3 regions of the Streptococcus sp. SS-4456 genome follow, and region 1 is predicted to be linked to each of the others. Evidence: predicted binding sites of a transcription regulator. Region 1 holds the regulator's gene; each other region holds the start of a gene.
What was found. The regulator Rex, encoded in region 1, represses fermentation and respiration genes when NADH is low (regulators of the CRP and FNR family bind a similar motif). The targets are predictions, from matches to a motif close to TTGTGAANTANTTCACAA.
Positions count from the first base shown of each region.

Region 1 (10,845 bases):
GGCGTAGCAAGAAAATGAATTTTATGCTGGTCAATCTGGTACTCTATCTTTTCGATATTATCATAAACATAGGTCTTGTTATCAACGGCAATAGAATAGCGGTCACTATGTTTGGGCTCAATGACTATCTTGTCTTTTTTTGGAACCACTATAGAAGAACCCAAGGTCCGATAAACGCGGTTATTTAGACTGGCTACTTCTGCAATCTGCAGGGCCTCAATGGTCGGATGCAAGACAGCTCCACCTAAGGATTTATTGTAGGCCGTCGAACCTGTTGGAGTAGATACCGAGATGCCATCTCCCCTAAAGCGTTCAAACGGTACATTGTTGATAATGACGTCTGCCACCATGGTTTTGGATAAACGCTTGATAGTCGCCTCATTCAGAGCACGCGCCTCCACAACCCGACCATCCAGTAGTTTGACCTTGACATTCAAAATGGGATAGGACACCCTTGCACCTGTATCTAATTTAAGGTTTTCAATCAGTTTATCTACTTCAAAGTCACGGTAATCCGTATAAAATCCTAGATGGCCTGTATGAATACCGACAAAACGCACACGGTCAATCAACTTTTCATACTTATGAAAGGCCGACAGGAGCATACCATCACCACCGATTGAAATCACAATATCAGGATTTTTAGGTGTCAGTATGAAATTTGCTTCTTTCAATTTTGTCCAAAGTTCTTTGGAAACTGCCTCACTCTTTGGATTTCGGCTAGCGAGCAGAGCGATTTTTTTTCTACCTGTATTCTTCATCTGTATCATCACTATTTCCGACACCGTCATTCAGCTTCCTATGTGCAGGATCGAATAAGGCCTGGGCCTCCTGAATGTCGTTACGGATTTTTCGCATCTCCTCATCTAATTCATAGGCAATCTTTGCTGTCACTTCCAAGCGTTTCTTGATTTCTTCAGGAAAATTTCCTTTGTACTTATAATTTAGGGAATGCTCAATGGTCGCCCAGAAGTTCATAGAAAGAGTACGGATTTGGATTTCTGCCAATACCGTTTCATTGCCATTTATGGTGTCCACGGGGTATGAAATAACTACATGATAGGACCGGTAGCCAGAAGCCTTTCGGTAGTTAATATAATCCCTTTCGTGAACAATCTGCATATCTTTGCGCTTGCGTAAAATCGCCAAGACTTCCTCAATATCGTCCACAAATTGAACCATAATTCGAAGCCCAGCAATATCCTGCATATCTTGAGCCAGATTTTCTAACTTAATCTGTCGTAGGGCCATCTTTTCCTTAATGGATTCAATAGGCTTTACCCGACCAGTCACGAACTCTATAGGAGAGTGGCGATTGGCTTTCCGGTACTGCTTGCGAATACCACGCAGTTTGATTTTCAACTCACCTACTGTCTGGATATAGGGGTCTAAAAATTCTTCCCAGTTAAAGTCCATACTGCCCCTTTCTTGTCAAAATTTTTAAATTGTATTAGAATAACACAAAGACTATTCTATTATAACACATTGAAAGGGTTTACTGCATGAAAAACCACCTTGAAATTGAGTATAAAACCTTATTAACCAAATCCGAGTACCTACGCCTTCTCTCTGATTTTTCAGACGTAAGCCCTGTTCTTCAAACCAACCACTATATTGACACTCCTGATTTAGATATGAAGAACCACCGTTTTTCACTCCGTATTCGGACTTTTAAGGAAATAGCAGAGCTGACCCTAAAAATTCCCCAGGAAATTGGCAATCAAGAGTACAATCAAGTTCTAGACATCCAGACTGCTCATCAGTTAATCGAAAACTTCCAACTGCCCGCAGGACACATTGCCGACATCATCTCAGCCACAGATGTTCCGATTGACAAACTGGCTGTCTGGGGGAGCCTGACTACCAAACGTCATGAAAAAGAAACCTCCATCGGACTGATGGCCCTAGATGAAAATGAATACGCTGGACAAGTGGACTATGAACTGGAAGTTGAAGTGACGGATGCCCATGAAGGAAAAATTCTCTTTGAAGACTTTCTCAAGAAGAACTCCATCCAATTTAAATATGCCAGCAGTAAGGTTGCACGAACTGCTAGCCATCGAAAATCAGTCCAATAAGGCTGATTTTTTTACTTGAATACTGAAAAAATTTCTTTTTTTTGATAGAATAGAACCATCTATTGTAAAATTTTCTTTTATGTTTCTCATAAAAGCTTAGTGTGTAAAAGGAGTTACTTGAAAATGGGTCAACCACTCGGTGAAAATAACATTAAAATCTTCTCACTCAATAGCAATCGTGCCATCGCTGAAAAAATTGCCGCATCAGCTGGTCTTCCACTAGGAAAATTATCATCACGCCAGTTTTCAGACGGTGAAATCCAAATCAACATTGAAGAATCTGTCCGCGGTGTAGATGTTTATATCATCCAATCTACTAGCTACCCAGTCAACAACCACTTGTGGGAATTGCTGATTATGATTGATGCCTGCAAACGTGCAAGTGCCAATACGATTACTGCAGTTATGCCTTATTTTGGCTATGCTCGTCAGGACCGTACCGCATCTCCACGCGAACCAATTACTGCTAAACTTGTTGCCAATATGTTGGTCAAAGCAGGTGTTGACCGTGTCCTAACTCTCGATTTACACGCTTCTCAAATCCAAGGTTTCTTTGATATCCCCGTTGATAACCTTCTTACAGAGCCATTATTCGCTTCTTACTATATGGAAAAAGGGCTCTGTGGTGAAGACGTCGTCATCGTTAGTCCAAAAAATTCGGGTATCAAACGTGCGCGGAATATCGCAGAATTTTTGAATGCTCCTATTGCTATTATCGATTACGCTCAAGATGATTCTGAGCGTGCAGAAGGTTACATCATCGGAGATGTTGCTGGTAAAAAAGCTATCTTAGTTGACGATATCCTAAATACTGGTCGGACCTTCTCACAAGCCTCAAAAATCGTTCAAGAGGGCGGAGCTACTGAAATTTACGCTGTTGCCAGCCATGGTCTGTTCGCGGGTAGTGCGGCGGAACTTCTGGACGCTTCTCCAATCAAAGAAATCCTTGTAACCGATTCAGTCGCAAGTAAGGAACAAGAGCCTAAAAATATCGCCTTTATTACTGCTAGTGACTTGATTGCTGATGCCATCCATCGTATTCAAAAACACCAACCACTCAGCCCACTCTTTAAGTTTACAAATCCAGAAAAAGAGAACTAGGAGTACCTTATTTGATTTATTTAGATAATGCAGCCACCACTGCCCTATCTCCCACTGCTCTCCGACGGATGTTGGAAGTAGCGCAAGAAACCTATGGCAACCCTTCCAGTATTCACCAGGCTGGAAGAAAAGCCAACCAAATTTTACGCCAAGCCAGACAAGATATCGCCCAAGTTCTCGATCTCCCAGCAGATCACATCATTTTTACAGCTGGAGGGTCTGAGGCTGATAATTTGGCTATTCAGGGCTATGCCCTTGCCAATCAAGCCAAAGGCAAACACCTGATTACTACTGCTATCGAGCACCATGCAGTTCTTCATACTATGCAATACCTTGAGGAACGCTTTGGGTTTGAAGTAACCTATATTCAGCCGATCAATCAGGTCATCACTGCCCAGCAAATCCAAGAAGCCCTACGCCCAGATACCATCTTGGTCAGTACCATGTTTGCCAACAATGAAACTGGCCAACTGCTTCCCATTAAAGAAATTGGTCAACTATTGGCCGACCATCAGGCAGTCTTCCATGTAGATGCTGTGCAGGCAATCGGAAAAATGGATGTGAAGCCCACTGACTATGGGATTGATTTTCTAGCTGCATCTGCCCATAAATTTCACGGACCAAAGGGAGTTGGTTTTCTATATAGTCGCTTGCAAGGATTTGACGCACTTATTCATGGAGGTAAGCAAGAGCGACAACACCGAGCAGGCACAGAGAACCTACCAGGAATAGCTGCCATGGCACTTGCCCTCAAGGAACAAATCCAGTTACTTGAGCAACATACAGCCCATATTGAAAGTTTGAAAGAACACCTCATTTCCGGACTAGATGGGGCTTCATTTTATATCAATCAAGCTGGTTCCCATCTCCCTCATGTCATCAACATAGGTTTCCCAGACAAGCTCAATGAGCAAGTTCTGATGAGATTAGACCTGGCTGGAATTGCAGTTTCAAGTGGGTCAGCTTGTACTGCTGGCGTTGTTCAGAACAGTCATGTACTGGAAGCCATGTACGGAAAAGAATCTCATCGATTGAAAGAGTCCATCCGTATCAGCCTATCTGAAACAAATACCCTAGAAGAGATAGATATTCTTCTTACAGAATTAAAAAAAATTATTGGAGGATAAAATGGCCTTTCAACAATCAGTTAGCCTAAAAGATTGCGCATTTACCTATCACATTAGCCCTAACATCAAAAAATACACCCTAAAAGATACCACTTTTGAACAAACAAAAGCAGGTCACTACCAACTCACGCGCCTCTTGGAAGAAGTTCCTAACTCAAATCAGGGTTTTCTTTTAAAGATTATTGTCAATAAAGAGTTGAATGGTTTTAAAATCAACATCACAGACAAATCTGGCTTGCACTTGGTCAATATCTTTAAAGAAAATGGAAACAAGGTCATCCAGGAAAAATTCTACTTCTTGATGGATAGCTTAGTGGACCGTGACCTATTTACAAAGGAAGGTTAAGCATGATTATTGTTCACTATCAAGATGCTTACAAAATAGATAGAAAACAAGAGTTTGACAATCTGGATGCAGCCAAACTGGCCTTCTCAGGTTGCCTCACTCTTCCTGATTACTATCCTGTAACCAAACTAATACGAGATGGTCACCAGTTAGATTATAAAGGAACCATTGGTGACCTCTACCGCTACTTTCAAACACTAGACTAGGCAACATTTTATGCTTAGTCTTTTTCAATCCAATCTGTTGATTTTTTCACAATCTTGGACTAGAATAGAAGAAAGAATTGAAAATGAATGAAAAATTGGTAGGCCTATACTCAAGTAAAATAAGCATTAGACCAGTCAGCTAGTATAGTATTGTCGTCAACCATATTTAAGGAGGTCATTGTGAAAAACGAAAAAAAAGCAGATATCCCGCGCGCAACTGCCAAGCGCCTTTCTCTCTACTATCGTATCTTTAAACGCTTTTATGCCGGCAATATTGAAAAAGCTAGCTCCAAGGAAATTGCAGAAGCCATCGGTATCGACTCCGCAACCGTGCGCCGTGACTTCTCCTACTTCGGTGAACTAGGTCGCCGTGGCTTTGGCTACAATGTAAAAGAATTGATGGATTTCTTTGCGGAAATTCTGAACGATAATTCCATCACCAATGTTATGCTTGTCGGTGTTGGAAATATGGGGCGTGCCCTACTCCACTACCGCTTCCATGAGCGTAATAAAATGAAAATTGTCATGGCCTTTGAAGCGGATGACAATCCAGCGGTTGGAACCGTTGATGAAAATATTCCCATCCATGCTATTTCTGAAATCAAAGAACGTATTTTGGAAGCAGATGCCCAAACAGCGATTCTGACCGTACCAAGTATCAAGGCTCAAGAGGTAACCGATATATTAGTCGAAGCTGGTGTCAAAGGCATTCTCAGTTTCTCTCCGGTCAATTTATCGGTTCCCAAAGATGTAGTCGTTCAGTATGTTGACCTGACCAGCGAGTTGCAAACCCTTCTCTATTTTATGCGCAAGGGTGAATAATGAACAGAGGAACCGAATTCCCGGCTCCTCTCTTTTTATCCTCTAAAATAGCTCACTTTCTTCCCTAAAAGAATAATAGTCCTTATTTCCTACAATCAAATGATCCAACAAGACCAGTCCTAGTGTTTCGCAGGACTTTTTTAAATTCTCGGTAAATAATAAATCGTTCCTACTTGGCTCAACGGATCCCGACGGATGATTATGAACAATGACAATGGATGTTGCCATGCATTTTACCGCATAATGCAGGATTTCTCTTGGCTCAGCAATACTCCGGTTGACACTTCCTATAAAAATAGTCTTTTGACTGATAATCTGATTTTGCGTATTGAGATAGAGGGCAACTAGATGTTCTTGCTTTTTATCTCCAAGTTCTTGGATCATCTTTCGGCCCAATTTCTCACTTCCTAAAATACGTTCATTCAATAAAAGCTCCGACTGGTTAATCCGTTTTCCTAGCTCAATCATGGCCTTGATTTCAATCGCTTTGACACGACCGATGCCTGTCAAGCTCTGCAATTCTTCAATAGACAGCTCTCTAAGGGCAGCCAAACTTTCCAAGCGATTGAGTAGATTATTGGACAGGATAGAAACAGGCTCATTTTTGGTTCCTGTTCGGATAAAAATAGCCAATAATTCCTGATTACTCAATTTTTCTGCCCCAACTTCTAGTAATCTTTCTCGTGGCAAAAGTGCCTCTTCCTTAAAATCAATTTGGTACATAAAATCCTCCTCACCTAATTATTCGCAATCTAGCAAAAGAATTAAAAAGGACTGAGAAAATTCTCAGTCCTAAACCTTACTGACCATAATCATATTGGTTATATGATTTGTTAAATGAATCAAGTATATCTTGTGAGGTTTCAGTATAAGGCGTTGTTGATTCTAGCACACCTTTTACGATAATCCGTGCAGTCGCATCATAGTCTGTACAAGTTACCAAGGTTACTTCTGTACGTCCTTCTACATCATCAATAACATAGACACTCTCAGGTGTAACTGTCTGCACACTGTCAATCACATAAGTATAAACATTGGTCTTGTCAGTAATATAGATTTTCATACCATTCTGGGCCCTATCCAATGGAGAGAAGAGAACATCTGCGGCACCGGCTACACCAAAAATGTGGTGACTAGCCAAAGCATAATTCCCTTTCCCCATTTCCTGGGTTTCCTTCATGGTTCCAGCACCGTACATTAAAGATGTGTTCCCCACACCTTTGAAAATAGGTAAATTGATTCCAAGTTCTGGGATTGAAATACCACCAATTACTGGTAAACGTTGGGCTTCCCACTGGGCAGCCAATATAGCTTCTGTAGAAATGGCCTGCACCTGTTCAAAATCAAAAGTTGTTTCTGCCTCTTTGTTTTTTTCAATGTCTTCAGCAGTGACTTTAGAAATCTGATATTTATTGGTATTCCATCCAATTATAAAATTACGGATAGAAGTGTTAAAGATGAGAGCTAGAGAAATCAAAACCAGCAATAAAGCTAGAAGATTACGCCAAATCCCACTTTTTCCTTTTTTACTTTTAGCACGTTTTGACATAGAATTCTACTCCTGCTCTTCTTCATTCTTGACATCTGCAGCATCCACTAATGCAAATGTCATAATTTTTGCCTCATCGTTTAGACGCATGACCTTGACACCCATGGTTGAACGACCAGTTTGGGAAATATTGGCAACACTGGTTCGGATGATAACACCGGTATCTGTAATCACCATAATATCCTCATCGCCCGATACAGTAGTCAATCCCGCTAAAGAACCATTTTTCTCTGCAACTTTAAGGGTCTTAATCCCCTTACCACCACGGCCTTTGGTAGGATATTCGCTGGCTGGTGTTCGCTTACCAAAACCTTTTTCTGTCAAGACAAGGACTTCCTGGTCATCTGAAATCATGGTCGCACCAACCAACTGATCTCCCTCACGTAAATTGATACCACGAACACCAGTTGCAGTACGCCCCATATTTCGAACATCTGTTTCTGTAAAGCGAACAGAATAACCAAATTTAGTACCCATGATAATATCCGCCTGACCATTTGTCAAGAAGACGTTAATCAATTCATCATCTTCTTTCAGGTTCAAGGCCTTAAGACCACTTTGACGGATATTGGCAAATTCTGAAACACTAGTCCGTTTGACAACACCTTGACGGGTTGCGAAGAAAAGATAGCTGTCTGCTTCTTGGTCCTTGGTCACGTTGATGATAGTCTGGATTGCTTCATTTTCTTCCAACTTGAGCAAGTTGACAACTGGCAAACCTTTAGCCGTACGACCATACTCAGGGATTTCATACCCCTTCAAACGATAAACACGACCTTTATTGGTAAAGAACAAGAGGCGGTCATGTGTGCTGGTCGAAACCAACTCACGCACAAAATCATCGTCCTTGACACCTGTTCCTTGAACACCACGTCCACCACGTTTCTGAGCCTGGAATTCATCCTGAGCCAGACGTTTTATGTATCCTTGATTTGACAGGGTAATCAAGACATCTGTTTCCTCAATCAAGTCCTCATCTTCAAGAGAAAGAACTTCTCCGACCATCAATTCTGTACGACGTGGGTCAGCGTACTTGCGCTTAACCTCATCCAATTCTTCTTTGATAATCGTGACAACACGCTCTGGTTTGGCCAAAATATCAGCCAAATCAGCAATCAAGGCAATCAGCTCATCATATTCAGACTGAATTTTGTCACGTTCCAAGCCTGTCAATCGACGGAGGCGCATATCAAGAATAGCCTGGCTCTGACGTTCAGAAAGCTCAAATTTCTCCATCAACTCAGCCTGGGCAATAGCGTCCGTTTCTGAATTACGGATAATGCGAATGACCTCATCAATGTGGTCAAGGGCAATCAGCAAGCCTTCCAAGATATGAGCACGCGCTTCTGCTTTTTCTTTATCGAATTGCGTACGACGAGTGACTACTTCCTTCTGGTGTTCAATATAGGATTCTAAAATCTGACGGACAGAAAGAATTTTCGGTACCCCGTTTTGGATGGCCAACATGTTGAAACTAAAGTTGGTCTGCAACTGGGTTTGCTTGAATAAATTATTCAAAATAACGTTGGCAGAAGCATCACGGCGAACTTCGATAACAAAACGTACACCCTCGCGGTTGGATTCATCCCGAACAGCTGTAATCCCATCGATGCGCTTTTCTTGCACCAATTTGACAATATGTTCTTGAACCTTGGATTTATTGACCATATATGGAAACTCGGTTACGACAATCCGCTCACGGCCATTGCCATATTCTTCAATCTCCGTACGAGAACGTAGGGTAATAGAGCCTTTCCCAGTCTCATAGGCCCGGTGAATACCAGATTTCCCCATGACCAAGGCACCAGTTGGAAAGTCAGGACCAGGCAAGACTTCCATGATTTCACGAGTTGTTACCTCTGGATTATCCATGACCAGCTTGACAGCTTCGATCGTCTCACCCAAGTTATGGGGCGGAATATTGGTCGCCATACCTACAGCGATACCTGTTGTACCGTTTACTAGCAGGTTAGGGAAGCGAGCCGGTAGAACTTCTGGCTCACGCTCACTAGCATCATAGTTGTCCGCAAAGTTTACAGTATTCTTGTTAATATCACGGAGCATTTCCAGAGCAATCTTACTCATGCGTGCCTCTGTATAACGTTGGGCGGCCGCACCATCACCGTCCATAGAACCAAAGTTTCCGTGACCATCTACCAACATGTGGCGATACGACCACCACTGCGCCATACGGACCATGGCCTCATAAATAGCACTATCACCGTGTGGGTGGTATTTACCCATAACATCCCCTGTAATACGGGCTGATTTCTTATGTGGTTTATCTGGTGTAATCCCTAACTCATTCATTCCGTACAAAATACGGCGATGAACAGGCTTGAGACCATCACGCACATCTGGCAAAGCACGTGAAACGATAACACTCATCGCATAGTCGATGAAGGATGATTTCATCTCATTTGTCAGGTTTACCGTTACTAAGTTTTTATCTTGCATCTTATGCCTCTTTCAACAGTCATTGTGCCTCTATTATACCATATTTTACGATAAAACTCTTTATTGGAAACTATCATGTAAACATTTTCAAAGTCCCTTTCACAAGTGACAAAAGGCATAAAAAGTGCTAGAATGGTAGATGGTTGGGATGATATCATCCCCAAATAAAACTAAGGAGATGTTTAGAATGACTGCAACTAAACAACACAAAAAAGTTATCCTTGTCGGTGATGGTGCCGTAGGTTCAGCTTATGCTTATGCCCTTGTTAACCAAGGTATCGGTCAAGAATTGGGTATCATCGATATCAACAAAGACCGTACACAAGGTGACGCAGAAGATTTGAGCCACGCATTGGCCTTCACTTCACCTAAAAAAATCTACTCTGCTGAGTATTCAGATGCTCACGATGCAGACCTAGTTGTTTTGACAGCTGGTTTGCCACAAAAACCAGGTGAAACTCGTCTTGAATTGGTAGAGAAAAACCTTCGTATCAACCAACAAATCGTTACTGAAATTGTTAAATCTGGTTTCAACGGTATCTTCCTTGTTGCTGCTAACCCAGTTGATGTCTTGACTTACTCAACTTGGAAATTCTCTGGTTTCCCTAAAGAACGCGTTATCGGTTCTGGTACTTCTCTTGACTCAGCTCGCTTCCGTCAAGCCTTGGCTGACAAAATCGGCATCGACGCTCGTTCAGTTCACGCCTACATCATGGGTGAGCACGGTGACTCTGAATTTGCAGTTTGGTCACACGCAAACGTTGCTGGTGTGAAATTGTATGATTGGTTGCAAGACAATCGCGACATCGATGAGCAAGGTCTTGTTGACTTGTTTGTATCCGTTCGTGACGCTGCTTACTCTATCATCAACAAAAAAGGTGCTACTTACTACGGTATCGGTGTTGCTCTTGCTCGTATCACAAAAGCAATCTTTGACGATGAAAATGCAGTTCTTCCATTGTCAGTTTACCAAGCTGGTCAATATAAGGGTGTTGAAGATGTCTTCATCGGTCAACCAGCTATCATCGGCGCACACGGTATCGTTCGTCCAGTAAACATCCCATTGAACGATTCAGAATTGCAAAAAATGCAAGCTTCTGCTAAGCAATTAAAAGACATCATCGATGATGCCTTCGCTAACCCAGAGATTGCTGCTGGT
Region 1 is NZ_JAVIHI010000007.1:11,158-22,002, forward strand. Features, by position in the region: gene RFK25_RS03195 (NAD kinase) at 1-761, opposite strand, end outside; gene RFK25_RS03200 (GTP pyrophosphokinase) at 745-1,416, opposite strand; gene RFK25_RS03205 (CYTH domain-containing protein) at 1,503-2,078, shown strand; gene RFK25_RS03210 (ribose-phosphate diphosphokinase) at 2,202-3,179, shown strand; gene RFK25_RS03215 (cysteine desulfurase family protein) at 3,191-4,306, shown strand; gene RFK25_RS03220 (DUF1831 domain-containing protein) at 4,308-4,652, shown strand; gene RFK25_RS03225 (DUF4649 family protein) at 4,655-4,858, shown strand; gene RFK25_RS03230 (redox-sensing transcriptional repressor Rex) at 5,039-5,680, shown strand; gene radC (RadC family protein) at 5,723-6,403, opposite strand; gene RFK25_RS03240 (class A sortase) at 6,480-7,229, opposite strand; gene gyrA (DNA gyrase subunit A) at 7,236-9,686, opposite strand; gene RFK25_RS03250 (L-lactate dehydrogenase) at 9,874-10,845, shown strand, end outside.

Region 2 (10,845 bases), on a different contig from region 1:
TTTCAAAGCACCAGCTGTTTCTACCCCGATGACATCGTTGTTGGTATAAAGTCGGAAGTAATGGTTGCTGAAGAGGTTTTGCACATAGCCAGCTGTTTCCAAGTCTTTTGAAGCTGCAGAAATCAAGGTCAAGTCACGGACAATGGTTTCTTCTGCATGGCTTGGTCCAGAAACCACAACGATTTCTGAACGGAGATCTGCAGGAATTTCTTCTTCCAAGACTTCAGATAAGCGTTTGTGGCTATCTGGTTCCAGACCTTTGGAAGCATGCATGACAACAACCTTGTGTTTAAGGGCTTGAGCAACTTGTTTGGCAACCAGACGGGTCACCTTGGTAGGTACAACGAAGAGAACGGCATCAACCCCATCTAGAGTTTCTGTCAAATCCTTGTAGCCTTTGATATTTTCGTCTAGGACAATATCCTTGAAGTAGCGCGTGTTGGTATGCTGTTCATTGATTTCGTCAATCTGCTCGGGAATATTTCCCCAAATGCGGACAGTATGACCGTTATCGTTGAGAACCTGAGCCAGGGCAGTCCCCCATGAACCGGGTCCCAAGATAGCAATAGTTTGTTTGGTCATAGAAAATCCTTTCTAGTTGAGTTAATTTATTTACTATTATACCATAAGCAAAAAATAAAAGCTTGCAAGTTATGTCAAATATTGCTTTGATAAAGAAAAATACTTCCAGCAGGAAGTATGAAAATAGGCGTTATTTTCAGAAAATTGGAGATGAAATCATTGACAATAGTTCTTGAGAGAACTATAATAGTTCTCATGATAATTATTCTAGGAAAGGAGCTATCGTGGGACATACTATTGCAGATTTTCGGAACTTGCTCAATCAGATTGAACAAATCAGTGAAACCATTGCTAAAGAATACGATGTAGAGCACCTAGCTGGTCCACAGGGCTGGGCCTTGAGTTTCATAGCGGAGCGGTCAGACATTGAAACCTTTGTCAAAGATATAGAAACAGAATTGAAGATTTCCAAATCGGTTGCCAGCAATCTGGTCAAGCGAATGGAAAGAAATGGCTTTATCCAGGTCCTACCTTCTCAGCTTGACAAACGCTACAAGCAGTTGGTTTTGACGGAAAAAGGACAAGGGAAAATCTGTCACCTGAAAGCCTTCCATGAAGAAATGCACCATTCACTTTTTGGGGGCATTCAAAAAGAAGACTTTGATTTGGTTAAACAGGTGGCTAATCAATTAAAAGTAAATATTCAACGCTATAAGGAGAAGAATCATGTTTAAAGAAGCCATTTTACGTTATAAATGGTACGCCTTAGCATCGGTCTTGCTGACGTCAATTGTCGTAGCAACGACCTTGATGCAACCTAGTTATTTGCAGGATGTCTTGACAGCAGTCTTGGCCAATGACAAGGATGAAATTGTTCGTGTGGGCAAATTACTGCTGATTATTGCTGGAATTGGTCTTTTGGCAGGGCTTGTCAATACCATTGCTGCAGCTAAGATTTCTCAGGGAGTATCTGCAGATATTCGTGAGAAGACTTTTCGGAAAATTCAAAGTTTCTCTTATGCAAATATCGAAGAGTTTAATGCAGGGAACTTGGTTGTTCGGATGACTAACGATGTCAATCAAATCCAGAATCTTGTCATGATGCTCTTCACAGTGTTGATGCGGGTTCCATTGCTGTTTGTCGGAGCCTTTATCATGGCGGTGCGGACCATGCCAGAACTCTGGTGGATGATTATTCTCATGGTGGTCTTGATTATGGCTATTATGGCAGTTGTCATGGGGCAGATGGGACCACGTTTTGGGAAATTCCAGTCCCTCATGGACAAGATGAATAGCATTGCCAAGGAAAACCTACGGGGAATCCGTGTGGTCAAATCCTTTGTTCAGGAGAAAAACCAGTACAAGAAATTCAAGGATGTATCCAATGAACTCTTAGACCTCAATCTCTTTATCGGCTATGGTTTTGCTATCTTGCAACCCTTGATGATGTTTATCTCTTACATGGCGATTTTTGCATCCCTCTACTTGGTGTCCGGGATGTTGGAAACCAACTTGGAAGCAGTTGGTGGCTTTACTTCCTTTATGAGCTACCTCATGCAAATCATGTTTGCCATTATCATGACTAGCTTTATGGGGATGCAGGCTTCGCGTGCTGCCATTTCTATTAAGCGGATCAGCGAGGTCTTGGATACGGAGCCTGCTATGACCTTCAAGGATGTGGCGGATGAAGAATTGACTGGTAAGATTGTCTTTGACAATGTCAGCTTTACCTATCCACACGATACGGAGCCGACTTTGAAAAATATCTCATTCGAGATTGAGCCAGGTCAAATGGTCGGTGTGGTTGGTGCAACAGGTGCGGGTAAATCCACTCTTGCTCAACTGATTCCGCGTTTGTTTGACCCGCAAGAAGGAACGGTATCCATCGGTGGTCGGGACTTGAAAGAAGTCAGCAAGAACACTCTGCGTGATACGGTATCGATTGTCTTGCAAAAGGCTATTCTCTTCTCGGGAACCATTGCGGACAATTTGCGTCAGGGGGCACCTGGTGCTGATTTGCAACGCTTGGAGCGGGCCGCAGGTATTGCCCAAGCCAAAGAATTTATCGACCGCTTGGATGGTACCTATGAGAGCCAAGTAGAAGAACGTGGAAATAACTTCTCTGGTGGTCAGAAGCAGCGGATGTCCATTGCTCGTGGGGTGATTGGCGAGCCTAAGGTTTTGGTCTTGGATGACTCGACTTCTGCCCTAGATGCCAAGTCTGAGAAACTAGTCCAAGAGGCTCTCAACCATGATTTGAAGGGGACAACCACTGTCATCGTTGCCCAGAAGATTTCTTCTGTTGTCAAAGCTGATAAGATTTTGGTTCTTGATGAAGGTCGTCTGACCGGCCAAGGGACCCATGCCGAGTTGGTAGCTACGAACGATGTCTACCGTGAAATCTACGAAACACAGAAAGGGAGGGAGGAATAGATGAAAACACTTAGATTTTTCTGGTTTTATTTTAAACGCTATAAACTGTCCTTTGCTGTGATTTTTCTAGCCATTGTGACAGCGACCTACCTGCAGGTTAAGACACCTGTTTTCCTTGGAAATGCCATTGCAGAGATGGGGAAAATCGGGCAGGCTTATTTTGCTGCAGAACAGATGGGGCAGTCAGATTTCAAGCCTGATATGACGGATTTTAATGGGGTTATGCTCAATCTTTTCTTTGCCTATGCGGCTACGGTTGTGGCTTCCTTGATTTACACCCTCCTCTTCACGCGTATCGTAGCTCATTCGACCAACCGTATGCGTAAGGGCTTGTTTGGCAAGTTGGAACGTTTGACAGTTGCCTTCTTTGATAGCCACAAGGATGGGGATATTCTTTCTCGCTTTACCAGTGATTTGGACAATATCCAAAACGCTTTTAACCAGTCCTTGACCCAAGTGGTGACCAACATCGCTCTTTATGTCGGTATGGTTATTATGATGTTCCGTCAGGATACTCGCTTGGCCTTGGTGACTATTGCTTCTACGCCAGTTGCCTTGATTGCCTTGGTCGTCATCATTCGTCTGTCACGTAAATATACAGACAAGCAACAGGCTGCGGTATCTAAGCTCAATGCCTACATGGACGAGAAAATTTCTGGACAAAAAGCGATTATTGTACAGGGAGTGCAGGAAGAAACGATTGATGGTTTCTTAGAACTCAATGAAGAAGTTCGTCGTACGACCTTCAAGGGTCGTTTGTTTGGTGGGATTCTCTTTCCATTTATGAATGGTATGAGCTTGGTCAATACGGCCATTGTTATCTTTGCAGGATCTAGCATTGTTCTCAATGATAGCTCGCTGGAAACAGCTGCCGCACTTGGTTTGGTGGTGACCTTTGTTCAGTATTCGCAACAGTATTACCAGCCAATCATGCAGGTTGCCGCCAGCTGGGCAGAATTGCAACTGGCCTTCACAGGTGCTCATCGTATTCAGGAAATGTTTGATGAGCCTGAAGAAGTTCGCCCTCAAAACGCTCCGCTATTTACCGAATTAAAAGAAGGTGTTGAAATCAAGGACATTGATTTTGGCTACCTACCAGGCCAGAAGGTCTTGGACAAGGTGTCTATCTCTGCTCCTAAGGGTAAAATGGTGGCGGTCGTTGGTCCGACGGGGTCTGGTAAGACAACCATTATGAACTTGATCAACCGCTTCTACGATGTCAATGGTGGTAGTGTGGCCTTTGATGGTCGCGATATTCGGGAATATGACTTGGACAGCTTGCGGGATAAGGTCGGTATTGTCTTGCAGGAATCAGTGCTATTCTCGGGTACTATTGCGGACAATATCCGCTTTGGTGATGAGAGCATTTCGCAGGAAATGGTGGAAACCGCAGCTCGTGCCACCCATATCCACGACTTCATCATGAGCTTGCCAGAGGGCTATGAAACCTTTGTGACCGATGATGAGAATGTCTTCTCAACTGGTCAGAAACAGTTGATTTCTATTGCCCGTACGCTCTTGACAGACCCACAAGTCTTGATTTTGGACGAAGCAACCTCTAACGTTGATACGGTGACGGAAGCCAAAATTCAAAAAGCTATGGAGGCTATTATCGCAGGACGGACCAGCTTCGTCATTGCCCACCGCCTCAAAACCATTCTCAACGCGGATGAAATTATCGTCCTCAAAGACGGAAAAGTGATCGAGCAAGGCAACCACAGCCAGCTCCTCAAGCTCAACGGCTTCTACGCCGAACTCTACCACAACCAGTTTGTGTTTGAATAATATATAGAAAAATAAACAGCCAAGATAAGCAGACCACAATCCTTAAACGTTTAGGACGTGGTTTATCTTGGCTGTTTTTGTGGTAGACTTACTGTTCAATATGGTTGGTTTTGGTTTGATTGAGCCAAGCGTAGGCGATACCGATAAAGAGACCGGCTCCGAGCCAATTTCCAAAAAAGACCACAATCCATTGACGAAGGATATTGATCATATTGAAGGCTTCGACATTGCTTCGAGTAGCGTTAAAAGCTAGGAGCATGAAAGATGCGAAATTGGCGACCAGATGCTCATTGATGAGGAAAACGAACATAAAAATGGAGGAAATGATGACAAAGAACTTAGCAGACTGTTCTTTGATGAGCATGAAGCCAAGGATTGCCATATTTACAAACATATTAGCCGTGATCCCTTCAATAAAATTACTCCAGTCAGATTTTCCAAGTTTGATGGTAACAGCATTGACGACAAAGCTCTTATCAGAGAGATTGAGGTAGGAGAAGGACTGATTGAATAGCCAGGCTAGAATAGTAGCGCCTACAAAGTTAAAGAAAGTACAGTACAGCAGCATCTGTATTACTTTTTTCCAGCTAATTTGCTTATAGTAGGCACCAGTTGTGAGATACATCATGTTAGATGTGGCTAATTCACCACCAAAAATAAGAACAAAAACCAGCCCAATAGCAAAGATGAAGGTAAAGACAAAGCGCGACAAACTTGGAAATTGACTGGCAATAACGTCTGCTCCGATAATACCGACAGCTGTTGACATAGTCAGGTAGGCTCCTGCATACATAGAACGCAAGGCATAGCGGCCTAGACTTTCGTCAAAAAGGGCTTCTTTTTTTGAAACAGCAGCTGAAATTTTTTCTTGAAATGGTGACATAGGAACTCCTTGTGAAATCATGATCAATGTTTTGTTTGAAAAATATGGGAGTGGGAAAGAACTCGACCAGTCTAAAAAGAGTTCGTCTTCCCACCCCCGCACAGTTGATTAGGCCAGATTTGGAGTGTAAAAAACGAACAAATCTGCCAATCAACCACTGCGCTGAGATGTTGACACGAACTCTGAGAAGAGGTGCTGGGCTTTCTTCCCAGCCACTATATGTGAACGATTAGTGAGCGGATGCACCAGAATCTGCATCTGTCGGTGTGGAAGTCGCAGGGGCACTACCAGCATCTGATGCACCAGAGGTTGCGTCAACATGTGCAGGAGCTGCGGCAGTTCCCGAACCACCAACCAAGCGTTGACCAGTAGCTTCAAGATACCAATCTAGCCATGGTTTGAAATTAAAGATAATTTCATTGATACCAGCGTAGGATCCGTCAGGATAGTACATAGCTTGGTAGTTGTGGGTGTTGATAATTTCAGCAGGGGTACCAGGTACAATGGTACGAACATATTCCTGGTTACCATTACGCAAGGTACCGACAACCCATTCAACATTCTTCATGCGGGCAGGAGGTAGCGTACCGTGGACAGTTGACAGGCGATTTCCTACTTGAGCAAGTACTCGTTTACCCAACATGGTTTCAGGTTCTTGGTGACTATTGTTGTAGTAGAGGAACTGGTTATTATCATCTGCATAGGTCAATTCAAATGGCATCGCATTGAGGAACATATTGAGTTGGTCTACGGTGAGGAGACCGTTGTCCAATTTCACATAGGTATTTCCCTCAACGGCATTGACCTGTTTGGCAGCTTTTTCCAACCAGTCTGGATCATCTGGATCGATGCCGTGGATGGTCGTCGCAATCGGCTTTCCACAGTCCAAATCTTCTGGTTCAATCGGTTTTGGTTTTTTCAATTTGGATACAACACCGACATACTTGATAAAGTTGTCTAGACAGCTTTCTAAGAATTTCACGGTGCCTTCATTGATGATATTGCCCTTATCGTCAAAAGCTTCTTTGGCCTTACCAAGGAGGAATTCATTACCTGGTAGTGTGTAAGCATTGACACCTGGTGCATCTAAAATTTTCCGTAGGTGAACTTGAGCACGAGAAGTTCCTTGATCGTAGTAAGATGCCCCGATAATCATAACTGGTTTATTTTCGAATGGGTGCAAATTAAAGCTGAGCCATTCCAGAGTACTCTTAAGGGCAGGGGTAATGGTATGATTGTGCTCAGGGGTAGCAATAATGACCCCGTCAGCACGGGTGATTTTGTTGTAAAGGTATTGAATTGCAAAACAATCAGACTGGTCTTCGTCCTGATTGAACATTGGAACATCTTTGATTTCCAAAAGTTCTAGTTCAAACTTCACTTTAAAGTGGCGTTGAATGAATTGCAATAGCATGCGGTTATAAGACTGATCTGCATTTGATCCAACAATTCCGACAAATTTCATAGTATATTCCTCTCTTACAGGTTTTCCCAATCGAAGTTTTCAGCTTCTTTTTGGAGTAATTTTTTTGCGTTAGACAGCTTGCTAGTCATGGTGACAAAGAGGCGGAAGTCATCAAAGATGGCATCCAGTTTTTGACTAGTTTCTAAATCAATGAGCTCCCCATTGGCATCAAAGGATTGCAAGGAATGTGACAATAAAAATTCATCTGGTAAGACAGTGGCCTTGAGTTCAGGAGCGTTGAGAATTTGACGTAGCTGTAGTTGGGCACGAGAGGAACCAAGTGTTCCATAAGAAGCACCAGTAATCATAACTGGTTTGTTTAATAGTGGATAGACACCGTATGATACCCAAGCAAGGGCATTCATAAGGACAGCTGGAATAGAGTGGTCATATTCGGGAGTTCCGATGATGACTCCGTCAGCAGCCTCAATTTTTGAGACCAATTCTTTGACAATTTCTGGTAATTCTCGATTGGCTGGTTTATTGAAGATTGGGAGTTCTTTGATTTCAACCAGTTCGATATCTGCCTTATCAGCGAAGTGCTGTTCAATGTACTGTAAGAGTTTGCGGTTGGTTGAGCGAGCGGAGTTTGTTCCGACCAGTCCTAGAAGTTTCATAGCGTCTTCTCTCTTTCCTAAATTTGGTACCTTTATCATACCCGTTTATCCAATAAAATGCAAGCGTTTTCTGAAAATGTGATAAAATTGTTCAAAAATTCACGAGTTTTTTTGGTATAATATTAGTATGCAGAGAATATTCTATCTAGTATTTGGTTTTGTTTCTTTGATGGTTGGTGTCATTGGGATTGTTTTGCCGATAGTTCCGACAACCCCTTTTTTACTTTTGGCTGGTTTTTGCTTTGCGAGAAGTTCAAAAAGGTTTGAAAAATGGCTACGCAATACAAAAATTTATCAATTTTACGTAGCTGATTACGTTGAGACTAAATCCATTTCCCGCAAACGAAAAAAGCAAATCATCTGGCAAATTTACTTACTCATGGCAATTTCTATCTGGCTGGCTCCTATTTTATTGGTCAAAATAGGACTGGGACTATTAACAATCTTTATCACTTACTATTTGTTTTGGGTCATACAGGAGAAATAAAGTCAGATTTGAGGATTGAACATCGTCCTCAAAGACGGAAAAGTGATCGAGCAAGGCAACCACAGCCAGCTTCTTAAACAGGGTGGTTTCTATGCTGAACTCTACCACAACCAGTTTGTGTTTGAATAAATTCAAAATTCCAGCCATTAGGTTGGAGTTTTGCTTTTAGCCTGCGAATAAATTATAATAGAGAGCGTATTATGCATGAAGAAATTGAAGGGAAACTACTATGAAAATCCGTGGTTTTGAACTGGTCAGCCAGTTTACAGATGAAAACTTATTGCCAAAACGTGAGACAGCTCATGCCGCAGGTTACGACCTGAAGGCTGCGGAGAGGGTCAGCTTGGAGCCAGGCGAGATTAAGCTGGTTCCGACTGGTGTTAAGGCCTATATGCAGGCCAACGAGGTCCTCTACCTCTACGACCGATCGTCCAATCCTCGCAAGAAAGGCTTGGTCTTGATAAACTCGGTTGGGGTTATCGACGGCGACTATTATGGCAATCCAGCCAATGAAGGTCACATCTTTGCCCAGATGCGAAACATCACAGAAGAAATCGTTGTGGTGGAGGCTGGTGAGCGAATTGTACAGGCTGTTTTTGCCCCCTTCCTCTTGGCTGACGGCGACCAGGCCGATGGCGTTCGGACAGGTGGATTTGGCTCGACAGGGAAATAGGAGGAAATCATCATCGCTAAGAAAAAAACAACCTTTGTCTGTCAATCCTGCGAGTACCACTCGCCCAAGTATCTGGGTCGTTGCCCCAACTGTGGCTCCTGGTCTTCCTTTGTCGAGGAAGTGGAGGTTGCGGAAGTCAAAAATGAGCGGGTCAGCCTGACAGGTGAGAAGACCCGCCCTATGAAGCTCAATGAAGTATCGTCCATTCAAGTGGCCCGCACTAAGACCAATATGGAAGAGTTCAACCGCGTCCTCGGTGGCGGCGTGGTGCCGGGCAGTTTGGTCCTGATTGGAGGCGATCCAGGGATTGGCAAGTCCACCTTGCTCCTGCAAGTATCGACCCAGTTGTCCACCATTGGCACCGTCCTCTATGTGTCGGGGGAAGAGTCCGCTCAGCAGATTAAGCTCCGTGCCGAGCGTTTGGGCGACATCGACAGCGAGTTCTATCTCTATGCGGAGACCAATATGCAGAGCATTCGGACTGAGATTGAGAAAATCAAGCCAGATTTCCTGATTATCGATTCGATCCAGACCATTATGAGCCCTGACATCTCCAGCGTACAAGGCTCTGTCAGTCAGGTCCGTGAAGTGACCAACGAGCTTATGCAGATTGCCAAGACCAATAATATCGCAACCTTTATCGTCGGGCACATGACCAAGGAAGGAACCTTGGCTGGACCGCGGACCTTGGAGCACATGGTGGACACCGTTCTCTATTTTGAGGGCGAGCGACAACACACCTTCCGTATCTTGCGGGCGGTCAAAAACCGCTTCGGCTCTACCAACGAAATTGGCATTTTTGAAATGCAGTCGCAGGGCTTGGTTGAAGTACTCAATCCAAGTGAGGTCTTTCTGGAAGAGCGTCTGGACGGGGCGACTGGCTCTGCGATTGTCGTGACCATGGAGGGCACCCGCCCCATTCTTGCGGAAGTGCAGGCTCTGGTGACGCCGACCATGTTTGGCAATGCCAAGCGGACCACGACAGGCTTGGATTTCAACCGTGCCAGCTTGATTATGGCAGTTTTGGAAAAACGGGCAGGCCTGCTCCTTCAAAACCAAGATGCCTACCTCAAGTCAGCAGGCGGTGTCAAACTGGATGAGCCAGCTATTGACCTGGCAGTCGCAGTTGCCCTTGCCTCCAGCTACAAGGACAAACCAACCAACCCACAAGAGTGTTTTATAGGCGAAATCGGTCTGACAGGGGAAATCCGCCGCGTCAATAGGATTGAACAACGGATTAACGAAGCCGCCAAATTGGGCTTTACCAAGGTCTATGCCCCTAAAAATTCCCTGACAGGTATCAAGGTACCCAAGGAAATCACTGTTGTCGGCGTGACAACCATTGGCGAAGTCTTGCAGAAAGTATTCAACTGATGAAATCATTCGGGAGTGACAGCTAGTCGCTCCTCTTTTTGCGACAAATAGTCGGGAATGTGATAAGCTAGGTCTAACTTAGAGGCTGGGCAAAAAGCCCAGCACAGCTTCTCAACGTTAGTGTCAACATCTCAGCGCAGTGGTTGATTGGCAGATTTGTTCGTGTTTTACACTCCAAATCTGACCTAATCAACTGTGCGGGGGTGGGAAGACGAACTCTTCTATGAATGGTCGAGTTCTTTCCCACTCCCTCTCATCAGACAAGGAGGTCCTATGTCTTATTTTCAAAACTTTATGAAGGCCAACAAGGCTTATGTTGACCTGCATGGTGATTACCATTTGCCTCTTCGTCCAAAGACCAAGGTGGCTATCGTGACCTGTATGGACTCACGGCTTCACGTGGCTCAGGCCTTGGGCTTGGATCTGGGTGATGCTCACATTCTGCGGAATGCGGGTGGGCGCGTGACAGAAGACATGATTCGTTCGCTTGTCATTTCCCAGCAGCAACTCGGTACGCGGGAAATCGTTGTGCTCCACCATACAGACTGCGGTGCCCAGACCTTTACCAATGAAGAATTTGTAGTCCAACTCAAGCGAGATTTGGGA
Region 2 is NZ_JAVIHI010000005.1:48,628-59,472, reverse strand. Features, by position in the region: gene RFK25_RS02615 (NAD(P)H-dependent glycerol-3-phosphate dehydrogenase) at 1-582, opposite strand, end outside; gene RFK25_RS02610 (MarR family winged helix-turn-helix transcriptional regulator) at 807-1,256, shown strand; gene RFK25_RS02605 (ABC transporter ATP-binding protein) at 1,249-2,955, shown strand; gene RFK25_RS02600 (ABC transporter ATP-binding protein) at 2,956-4,740, shown strand; gene RFK25_RS02595 (formate/nitrite transporter family protein) at 4,829-5,623, opposite strand; gene RFK25_RS02590 (NAD(P)H-dependent oxidoreductase) at 5,853-7,088, opposite strand; gene RFK25_RS02585 (NADPH-dependent FMN reductase) at 7,103-7,705, opposite strand; gene RFK25_RS02580 (YbaN family protein) at 7,833-8,192, shown strand; gene RFK25_RS02575 (dUTP diphosphatase) at 8,422-8,865, shown strand; gene radA (DNA repair protein RadA) at 8,872-10,239, shown strand; gene RFK25_RS02565 (beta-class carbonic anhydrase) at 10,513-10,845, shown strand, end outside.
Region 2: the regulator Rex is predicted to act here: its motif matches at 5,633-5,650, upstream of RFK25_RS02595 (formate/nitrite transporter family protein).

Region 3 (10,845 bases), on a different contig from region 1:
AGGTTCTTATGTCGGAAAAAGTAAAGAATTTTTTTAAAAAACCAATGACCTTGATCACCATTCTCGGTGTTGCCTGTGTCCCAGCCTTATATAACATTAGTTTCCTAACCTCTATGTGGGACCCTTACGGCCGACTAGACCAGTTGCCTGTAGCAGTTGTCAATCAAGACCAGTCGGCGAGCTTTCAAGATAAAACCCTCACCATTGGTGATGATATGGTGGGTAATATGAAAGAGAGCAAGAGCCTGGATTTCCACTTTGTATCAGAAACAGATGCGGAAAAAGGCTTGGAAGAAGGGGACTATTACATGGTCATTACCCTACCAGAAGATTTATCAGAAAAAGCATCCAGTCTCTTGACGAATCAGCCTGAACCGATAACGATTTCCTATCAAACATCTAAAGGTCACAGCTTTGTTGCTTCTAAGATGGGCGAATCAGCTATGGAGAAATTAAAGACATCTGTTTCAGAGACAATTACCGAAACATACACAACTGCTGTATTTGACAGTATGAGAGAAATTCAAAACGGCATGGTCGAGGCGGCAGATGGTAGCCAACAATTAACAAATGGTGCTAGTCAATTGGAATCAGGTAGTGAAACACTTTCAAATGGACTGACTACTTTAACGACTTCGGGCCAATCACTCGTGTCAGGAGCAAATCAATTGGCCACCGGAGTAGTGTCTTACACAGATGGAGTTAATCAAGCTGCAACAGGTAGTCAAACACTTGCCAGTGGCTTAACGACTTACACAAATGGGGTAGCTAGTCTTGCTTCAGGTGCGGAGCAATTAAATGCCAATTCCTCTCAGCTCATCGCTGGAGTGGGACAATTGCAATCAGGAGCCAGTCAGGTTGAACAACTGGTAACAGGGGCCAATCAATTGCAGGCAGGCTTGGAGCAACTCGCTAGTTCAACCAGTTTATCTGCTGAACAGTCTAGTCAAATACAGGTCTTATTGACTGGACTTCCTCAGTTGCAGGCAGCCATCAATCAATTAAATGATAGCCTATCAAGTATCGGAGGACTTGCAGTTGATACCTCTACTCTATCTAGCCTCTTGACGGAGATGGGGGCCCAGGCTCAAGGCTTGTTGACAGCGGCCCAAGCTGATAAAACAGCCGGCATTGAAGCCTTGCAAGCAACGGCTACCTATCAACACTTGCCTGCTGATCAGCAAGCTGAATTGGTTGGCGCCCTCCAAAATTCACCTTCGGCAACAGCGGCAGTAGCCCAAACGATTTTGGGTCAATTGTCGCAACTCAGTCAAGCCTTATCTAGTCTACAAAGTCTTTCTGGTCTTGGAACGCAATTAGGTCAATTGCAATCAGCTGTCGGTCAGATCAACACGGCTGCCAATCAAGCGTTGCCAGGTGCCACAACAGCCATTGAAAACCTATCAAGTGGCTTGAGTCAGGTCAATGCCGCCTTGAACCAGCAAGTTCTACCAGGAACTCAAGCCTTGACGAGTGGTGTGAGTCAACTTCAAACGCAATTATCAAATGGAGCAAGTCAGCTCATGTCAGGAGTAACAGCCTACACCGCAGGTGTTGCTCAATTAGCAGCAGGTGGAGCCCAGTTGGTTGCAAACAATAGCAGCATCCAATCAGGAGGTAGCCAGTTAACATCAGGATTGGCAATCTTAGCATCCAACTCCAGTCAACTTGTCAGTGGTTCAGGACAACTGGCTTCTGGTAGTCAGCAATTGATTTCTGGTGCGGATCAATTAGCAAGTGGCGGTCAAACCTTGACAAGCGGTATTACTAGCCTCCGTACAGGTAGTGAAACCCTAACGAATTCACTCAGCTCAGCCAGTCAACAACTATCAGTCGTCTCTGTAGAAGATAAAAATGCACAAGCGGTTTCTCAACCAGTCACCTTGGAACACAGTGACCAAGATGATGTGAAGACCAACGGAGTCGGCATGGCTCCTTACATGGTGTCTGTTGCCCTAATGGTTGCAGCCTTATCAGCGAATGTTATTTTTGTCAAACATATTGATAATCGCTCCTACAAAAATCGTTGGGACTGGGCCAAAGGAAAACTCTTGCTCAATGGGACCATTGCCAGCCTGGCAGCATTGATTCTGTACGGTGTTCTTCGTTTGATTGGAATCGAACCGGCTCATCCAATGGCAACCTTGGGATTAATCCTCTTAGCTTCTTGGACCTTCATGGCCCTCGTTACAGCTCTGGTAGGTTGGAACAATCGTTTCGGATCCTTCGCAAGTTTAATTATCTTGTTACTACAGCTTGGCTCAAGTGCAGGTACCTATCCAATTGAACTCAGCCCACGCTTCTTCCAAGTCATTCAGCCCTATCTTCCAATGACCTATTCTGTTTCAGGTCTTCGTCAAACCATTTCTATGGTTGGAAATAGTAGTCATCAAGTTTGGATACTGAGCCTCTTCTTAATAGGCTTCATGGGATTCGGTCTCTTGATTTATAATCAAAAAGATGAATAAGAATAAAACCAACTGCTCTAGGTGAACAGTTGGTTTTCTGAATTTATTTTGATTCTTCGAAAGCTATGCTTGCATTGACAGCGTCAATGGTCAGGCTATTTTTACTGTTTTTGTTTTCTAGGGTCAGACTGTGCTTGCTGTCTTCTTTTTTGACAGGGAGTTTCTCATACACTCCGCTGGTGTAAATTCCCATGCGCTCCATTGCTTCCTTGAGATAGGTGATGTCCCCCATCATTTCTTCTAGTTCTTGTTCCGTTTCTGCGTAGTAGCCCTGTTCTTGAGCCAGTGCCATTAGATCAAACTGCGTGTTAATATTGAGATTGATGTCTTGTAGGCTTTGCTCTGTCAAGTCAAGTATGGTATGAGTGGATGAACCGACCTTAGCAGGGGTGAAGCTATTATTTCCTTTTAGACTGATTTTGATAGTCTTCAATTCGTAGTAATTCGTAATCTTGACATTTTCAAGATTGGTTTCAGAAAGGCGACCGCCATTATCTGCAGAAATGTCAAGATTTTTCAGACTAGAGTTGGTGGCATGAAAGGATCGGCTATATAGCTTGCCGCTGTCGATGTGGGTATTGGTGAGATCGACATTACCTTCTAGATTGATTTCTTTGATATGGACATTCTCTATGCTGAAGATACTACCGTAATAGAAATCTATGCTATGACCTTCCAATTTATTCAAGGTCTTTCCTTTTGGAATTTCAATGGTAACGGTGTTGACATCAATACCTCGTTGGGCTAAGAGTTCCCCAAAAAACTGCATAATTCCTTCGATTTTAAACTCTCGTCTTTGAGAGGTAAGTGTTAATGTCCCATCTTTTTCGGATAGACTTAGTGGGCTCTGCATATTGTTGTCAGAATTAGCATAAGTCACATGGTAGTTGCTGTCACTAGATTCTTTGATGTAGACGCTATGAGGGATAAAGTCAACTTTAATGCTATTCAGGTCGGTGTAAGCTTGGTGAATTTCCTTGGGAGCAGCTACCTCTACCAAACCAGTAATGCCTCCTGTAAAAAATCCAATTCCAGCTAGAATTAAGCCAACAATCAGGCTGACAAAGCCGATAATAATGGCGATGGTTAGTTTCTTTTTCATGCTCGTTTACCTCGTTTCAAGATCCATTTGAAGCAATCCTTGACCAGTCGCCAAGACCAGTAGGCAAAAAATCCAGTCAAGATGTAGATGAGAATAGCTCCGCCAATCAAAGACAAACCTGACCCAAACCCCATGAGGAAGATATTGAAACCTTCTGACATAAGGCTAAAGGCTTCCCAAATCAGATAGCCACCGCTGGTGAGAAGTCCGACACCCAAAGCAAAGGCGCCGACAATGAGGGCCAAGATGAGCGCCGTTAAACCCAATAGGCTAGCTAGTAGAATAAGCAGGAGAGGAATGGCGATGGGCAGGGAAATGATTGCAAGGATGGCTAACCAGAGTGTTCGTTTGGTCTGGCTAAAATTGCGGAAGTAACGACCGAGGAAAAAGGCTCCAAGGATAAGGGTCGCAAACAATGGAATAAATCCTATAAATTCTCCCATGATAAAGAGTAGGAAGAAGGAAAATAATCCCAGCATACTCAAGGCTCCCAGTCCAGCCCAGTGCTTCCAAGTTAGCTGGAGCGGTTCTTTTCTTTCTTTATCCTCTTGAATTTGCTTATTGAGAATATTGTTAATGAGTTCGCTGGCAGCTTCTTTTGGTGAGCCTAGTTCTTCGATAATGTCTGCTTCCCGTTCTGGACCAGCCTCGTCAAAGTATTCATTAAAGAAGTTGATGGCTTCAAAGTATTCCTTGTGGGGTAGTTTTTTCAGGTGTTTTTCTAACTGCTCCATGTACTCAGTTCTTGTCATGGCGGACGCTCCCTTCTATAATACCGTTGATGGTTGTTGTGTAGGTGTCCCAATCATCTTTGAGCCGAACCAGTTCTTCATGGCCTAGCTGGGTCAGGCTATAATACTTGCGCATACGGCCTTGGTATTCTTGGGAGTAGGTGGTCAAAAAGTCATTCTGCTCTAGCTTTTTCAGGATGGGATAGAGGGCGGACTCCTTGATGTTGGCAATCAGTTTGATGGTCTGACAGATTTCGTATCCGTAGGAATCATCGGATTCTAAAATAGCCATGATGAGAAATTCTGTCAGCACTGCGGGGACTGGAAAATGCATAGGACACTCCTTTCTTTGATAGTTGGGTGAGTAGGTTTAGATTTGGCATATATTCGTTATTTGTTATATATCAAATCTTGTTATATGTTAAATATACACCTAAACAAATATTTTGTCAAGAATATATGTGCAAAAATTACAAAAAAAATACGGTTGGATTTCCAACCGTAAACAGTTATATTAGTCAACGTAAAGTTTTGATTTATCGCTCAACCAGCTATAGAGAAGACCGATTAAGAGACCACCACCAACGTAGTTTCCAAGTCCTGAGAAGAGGAAGTTGCTTAGTACGCTCAAGAGATTCATTCCTTCAACTGGTCCACCATTTGCAAAGAAGGCAAGTGAGAAGGTAGAGAAGTTTGCGATAACGTGCTCAAAGCCAAGGAAGGCGAAGATAAAGATGATAAAGATCAATGAGATAACACGACCTGCATCGTCTTTCATACGCATGGTAACAAACACAGCAATGTTTACAACGATATTGGCAAAGATTCCTTCCACAAACTGTGTTAATGGTGTCTTGGCAAGTTTAGCAACAGTTGCTTCTAACAAGTAGCTGTGTGGATCAATATGTTGGTATGGTAAGGTCAAAGACAAGAGGTAGCAGACGATAACCGCACCGACAAAGTTGAAGAAAATACATGTTGCTAAGATTTTCAAAGCAGTTTTAGTAGGAATGACCTTGCGGTGAACAGCAGAAGTCATATACATCATGTTTGAAGTACCGAGCTCAGCGTTCATATACAAAATCATGACCAAGCACCAACCAAACATCAAAGCGTAACTGAATTTTCCTAAATCAGGGACGATATGATTGAGCTTGTCAGCCGTATAAACTGAGATGGCCAAACCGATTGCTAGATAGACACTAGCCATGGTTGCACGAATAGCATAGGCAAAGTAGTTGTTTTCGATCAAGTCTGCTTTTTTCTTGATACTTTTGTCGATATTATAAATCAGCGAATCTGGTTGTGCTGCCATAATAATCCCCTTTGTATTTTAAAACGTATTTGAGAATGTTCTCACAATAAAAGAGTATAACAGAAAACCGCTAAAAAAGTAAGTGTTTTTCAGTAAAAAACAAAAGTAACCGTTATCAATTGACAGATGACCTTCATTTGTCTGAAAATCATGATATGTAGAAAGAATGTATATGAATATTTTATGTGAAAGCTAAGTTATCTGCTCTGCTATTTTCCTGAAAACTATGCTACAATAAAGCTAGAAAAAATCGGAAATGAGGCTAGAATATGTCAGATGTTATTGCTTTTGGCTATGGAAACAGTCGAGCGGAGATGCAGCTCAAGCGGCTCAATCGCCATGGAATCATCGCAGGTGCGACAGGTACAGGGAAGACAGTGACCTTAAAGGTCTTGGCGGAACAGTTGAGTGACGCGGGCATTCCTGTCTTTCTATCAGACATCAAGGGTGATTTGAATAGCTTGGTTGCGGCCAATACCAAGGAGATTGATCCTAGTCGTCTAGAGAAGACTCACTATCATGATTATAGTCCAGTTGGCTATCCAGTTGAGTTGTGGGATGTCTTGGGGGAAAATGGGACTCCTGTCCGCATGACCATTTCAGAGTTGGGACCTGTCTTATTGACACGCCTTTTGGGCTTGAATGACACTCAAGAATCTATACTGAATATCGTATTTAGTGTTGCAGATGAGCGTGGCCTTCTCTTGATTGACCTGATGGACCTGCGAGCTATGCTCAATTTTGTGGCTGAAAATGCGGCAGAGCTGAGCCAATATTATGGAAATATTCCAGCTCGTTCGGTTGGTGCTATCTTGCGTAGCCTGGTCGTTTTGGAGCAACAAGGTGGTAAGATTTTCTTCGGTGAGCCAAGTCTGGAAATTGCTGACTTGATGCGTACAGCAGAAGATGGCCGTGGGGTAATCAACGTTCTCCAAGCTACTCAGCTGTTTAATCAGCCAACATTGTATTCAACGGTTCTTCTCAGCCTTTTGTCTGAGCTTTATGAAGTCCTACCTGAGGTGGGCGATTTGGACAAGCCTAAGATGGTCTTCTTCTTTGATGAGGCCCATGTTCTCTTCAAAGATGCACCAAAAGTTCTTCTTGAAAAGATTGAATTGATTGTCCGTTTGATTCGTTCAAAAGGTGTAGGGGTTTTCTTCGTAACGCAGAATCCGACGGATATTCCTGATAGCATCGCAGCCCAGTTGGGTAATCGTATCCAGCATGGTCTTCGTGCCTTTACACCAAAAGAGCTCAAAACAGTTGCGACAGTTGCTGAAACCTTCCGTCAAGAAGGTGGTGAGGACTTGGCCAAGGTTATTCAGGAGTTGCAAGTAGGTGAAGCAGTTGTGTCCACCTTGCAAGCCGACGGAACACCTAGCTTTGCGGACCGGGTGACCATTTATCCTCCAAAAAGTATGCTAGGAACCGTGGAGCCAAGTGCCCTCTTGTCAGTTATCAATAATTCTCCTTTGATGGAAAAATATGCTGACGCGGTTAACCGTGAATCAGCCCACGAACAGATTTTAGCCATGACAGAGGCAAAAGAAGCCGAACTTATCCAAAAAGCAGAGCAGGCCGAAGCGGAAAAACAGGCGGAAAAAGAAGCTAAAGAAGCTGCAAAAATAGAAGAAAAGACCCAGAAAGAAGCGGCTAAGGCGGCTCAAAAAGCCAGCCAACCAGCCAGTCGCAAAACGGATTCCATGATGGACCGCTTTACCAAGAATCTGATGAGTCAGGTCGGACGGGAAGTTGGGCGCGTGGTGACTCGTGGTATTATGGGCATGCTAAAAGGAAAATAAGATGACGAACTGGGAAGGCAACTTCTCAGTTTTTTGGATCAAGATACTTGTAGGATTGGTAGAAATTGGTTAAGATAGTGGGTGTGCATCACTAATTAGTAAGGAATAGAGAGATGATTGATGAGAGTAGAATGATCTTGAAGGAATATCAGCCCCAACCTTTGGGACAAAAAAGCGAGTACGCTGTCTTGTTGCCATTAGTCTGGTCAGACAATCAGTGGCAGGTCCTTTATCAAGTCCGTAGTGAAGGAATTTCCCAGCCAGGAGAGGTATCTTTTCCAGGGGGGAGGGTTGAGGTTGGTGAAAGTGCTAAGGAAGCAGCAGTCCGTGAAGCAGTAGAAGAGCTGAATATAAAGCCAGAGCAGGTGGAATTACTGGGAGAGATTGATTACTTGGTCTTTGCCCAGTCAACCATTCGTTGTTATGTTGGTTGTTTGGATCTGGATTGGCAGGCCCTCCAACCCAATGAAGAAGTAGCTCGCCTGTTCACCGTTCCGTTAGACTATCTACTGCAAACAAGTCCGGTATATTATGATTTGACCTCCAAAGTCCTGCCGGATTGCGATTTTCCCTTTGACCGCTTACGGGGGGGTGTTGATTATCCCTTTAGTCACCATCAAAGGTCTGTACCCTTTTACGAAGGTCTTCCAGAAAATATCTGGGGCATGACAGCCCAATTTACCCATCGCTTTGTGGAGATTATGAGCGATCGTCTATGAGGATGATTTTTATCTAAAAATGTAGACATGAAGGCTTGATAAAATCAAAAAAAGCACTTGAAATCATTGATTTCAAGTGCTTTTTCAATTCAATTATTTTACCTCAGTAAAAATAACGTGCTTACGCAATTTTGGTGAGTATTTTTTCAATTGAAGACGGTCTGGAGTGTTACGTTTGTTTTTTGAAGTAAGGTACAAACGCTCACCAGATTCTTTGTGTTCAAGTGTAATATTTACGCGCATGGTATCTCCCTTCTACTATTCAGCTGAAGCAGCTTTAGCGATTTTACGTCCTTTGTAGTATCCTTTCAAAGATACACGGTGAGAACGTGAGTAATCTCCAGTAGTTTCATCAAATTTCACAGTTGGAGCTGCTACTTTATAGTGAGTACGACGTTTGTTTTTCTTCGCTTTTGAAGTGCGACGTGCAGGTACTGCCATTTCTTTCTTCCTCCATTAAATGTCAGGGCCAAGCCCCTTTTAAATCTAAAATAGTGCGTATGACTTTCGTCAACTTTAACAGTATAACAAAAGTTTTTTGTAAAGTAAAGTTACTTGACAGATTTTTTTTAAAATTTTTGCCTCAAATGCTTCTAGCGAGCAGAATTTACCTAACTTTGTTAAAATAGTCAAAAAAATGCCAAAAACACTTGACAATATATATATATATATATATATAATGGTTGTAGGACAAGTTCCGATAATTCAAATATGAAGGAGAACTGTATGAAAACAGTTGGGAAGTTTTTCGCGAAAAAGTTGGCTAGCCTTTTGGTCTTATTGCTGGTCTTAGGTCTAGGTATTATCTGGTTCAGAAATAGTATTTTTGCTTGGTTTCAAGGGACCCACAAGGTTCAGTATGAATTTGTTATCAAGAAGTTTGAAGCGGAAAGCAAGCTAGTTGTGGCAGGAGCTGAGGTAGCAACCACTGCCAACCAGACCTTTGAAAACAATAAATTAGAAGAGTGGCCAGACTGGACAGAGCCCATTACCAAGCTCTTTGTTGGGCGGGAAATGTCTGTAGATATTCCTGTCCAGACAGAGTTCAAACTTGTCTTGGAAGGAATTGAGCAGTCAGATGTTCACATTCAAAACAACACCTTGACATTCAAGAAGCCTGTCCTTGTCGAAGTTGATTCTCAACAGCATGGACAAATCAAAATCAGCAATAATAGCAATGGTCTTGTCGATAAGGCAGTGGATGCTTTCACCTCTGGACAAAAGGCACAGGAATTTTTAAATGAAAAATCCCAAGAAGCCATTTACAAGACAAGTGAGAAAGTCTTGAATGACGCAGAACGCCAAGAAAAAGTCGCGACTTTTGCTGAAACGGCTTTAGAAAACCTCCTCAATCTCAACTCCGAAGAAAAACTTGAGGTTGAGATAGAAGTGAGCGACTTGAATTTCCAGATTGTAGATAAGAAATAACTTTTAAAACCATGGTCGTGTCAGGAGACATGGATTTTTGTCTGCTCTGCCATTTCCAAAAATGTCCATAATATGATAAAATAAGGGGCAAGATATAGAGAAATGAGAAAGCCCATGAAACTTCAAAAACCAAAAGGAACCCAGGATTTACTACCACAGGAATCAGCCAAGTGGCAGTACGTGGAAAACTTTACCCGCAGCATTTTCAAACAGTACAATTACGCTGAGATTCGCACACCAATTTTCGAGCATTACGAGGTTATCAGTCGCTCAGTTGGGGATACCACGGACATTGTGACCAAGGAAATGTACGATTTCTATGACAAGGGCGACCGGCATATCACCCTCCGTCCAGAAGGGACAGCGCCCGTTGTCCGTTCTTATGTAGAAAATAAGCTTTTTGCCCCAGAAGTACAAAAACCAGCTAAGTTCTACTACATGGGTCCCATGTTCCGTTACGAGCGCCCGCAAGCTGGTCGTCTGCGCCAGTTCCACCAGATTGGTGTGGAGTGCTTTGGTTCCAATAATCCAGCGACAGACGTAGAAACCATTGCTATGGCCTACCACTTCTTTGAGGAGTTAGGGATTAAAGACATCCGCCTCCACCTCAACAGTCTAGGCAATCCAGAGAGCCGTGCCGCTTATCGCCAGGCCTTGATTGACTACCTGACGCCACTCAAGGACCAGCTATCTAAGGATAGCCAGCGCCGTCTAGAAGAAAATCCCCTGCGTGTTCTGGACTCAAAAGAAAAAGAAGACAAGGTTGCTGTGGAAAACGCACCGTCTATCCTGGACTATCTGGATGAAGAAAGTACAAACCACTTTGAAGCGGTCAAGTCCATGTTGGACAGCCTAGGCATTGCTTACACCATTGACACCAACATGGTACGCGGTCTGGACTACTACAACCACACTATTTTCGAGTTTATGACAGAAGTGGGTGGCAACGATTTGACCATCTGTGCCGGTGGCCGTTATGATGGCTTGGTGTCCTATTTCGGTGGTCCGGAAACACCAGCTTTTGGCTTTGGTATGGGGATTGAGCGTCTCATCCTAGTCCTTGAAAAGCAAGGCATCGAGCTTCCTCTCGACACCCAGTTAGATGTCTATATCGCAGTTTTAGGTCAGGAGGCCAATGGCGGAGCGCTTGAGTTGGTTCAAGCCATCCGCAAACAAGGTTTCCGAGCAGAGCGCGACTATCTGGACCGCAAGCTCAAGGCCCAGTTTAAGTCAGCAGATGTCTTTGGAGCCAAGGCCATTATCACACTTGGTGGAAGCGA
Region 3 is NZ_JAVIHI010000002.1:114,946-125,790, reverse strand. Features, by position in the region: gene RFK25_RS01230 (YhgE/Pip domain-containing protein) at 9-2,468, shown strand; gene RFK25_RS01225 (DUF4097 family beta strand repeat-containing protein) at 2,512-3,570, opposite strand; gene RFK25_RS01220 (DUF1700 domain-containing protein) at 3,567-4,322, opposite strand; gene RFK25_RS01215 (PadR family transcriptional regulator) at 4,309-4,635, opposite strand; gene RFK25_RS01210 (formate/nitrite transporter family protein) at 4,816-5,616, opposite strand; gene RFK25_RS01205 (helicase HerA-like domain-containing protein) at 5,886-7,418, shown strand; gene RFK25_RS01200 (NUDIX hydrolase) at 7,550-8,137, shown strand; gene rpmG (50S ribosomal protein L33) at 8,231-8,380, opposite strand; gene rpmF (50S ribosomal protein L32) at 8,396-8,578, opposite strand; gene RFK25_RS01185 (hypothetical protein) at 8,864-9,565, shown strand; gene hisS (histidine--tRNA ligase) at 9,680-10,845, shown strand, end outside.
Region 3: the regulator Rex is predicted to act here: its motif matches at 5,646-5,663, upstream of RFK25_RS01210 (formate/nitrite transporter family protein).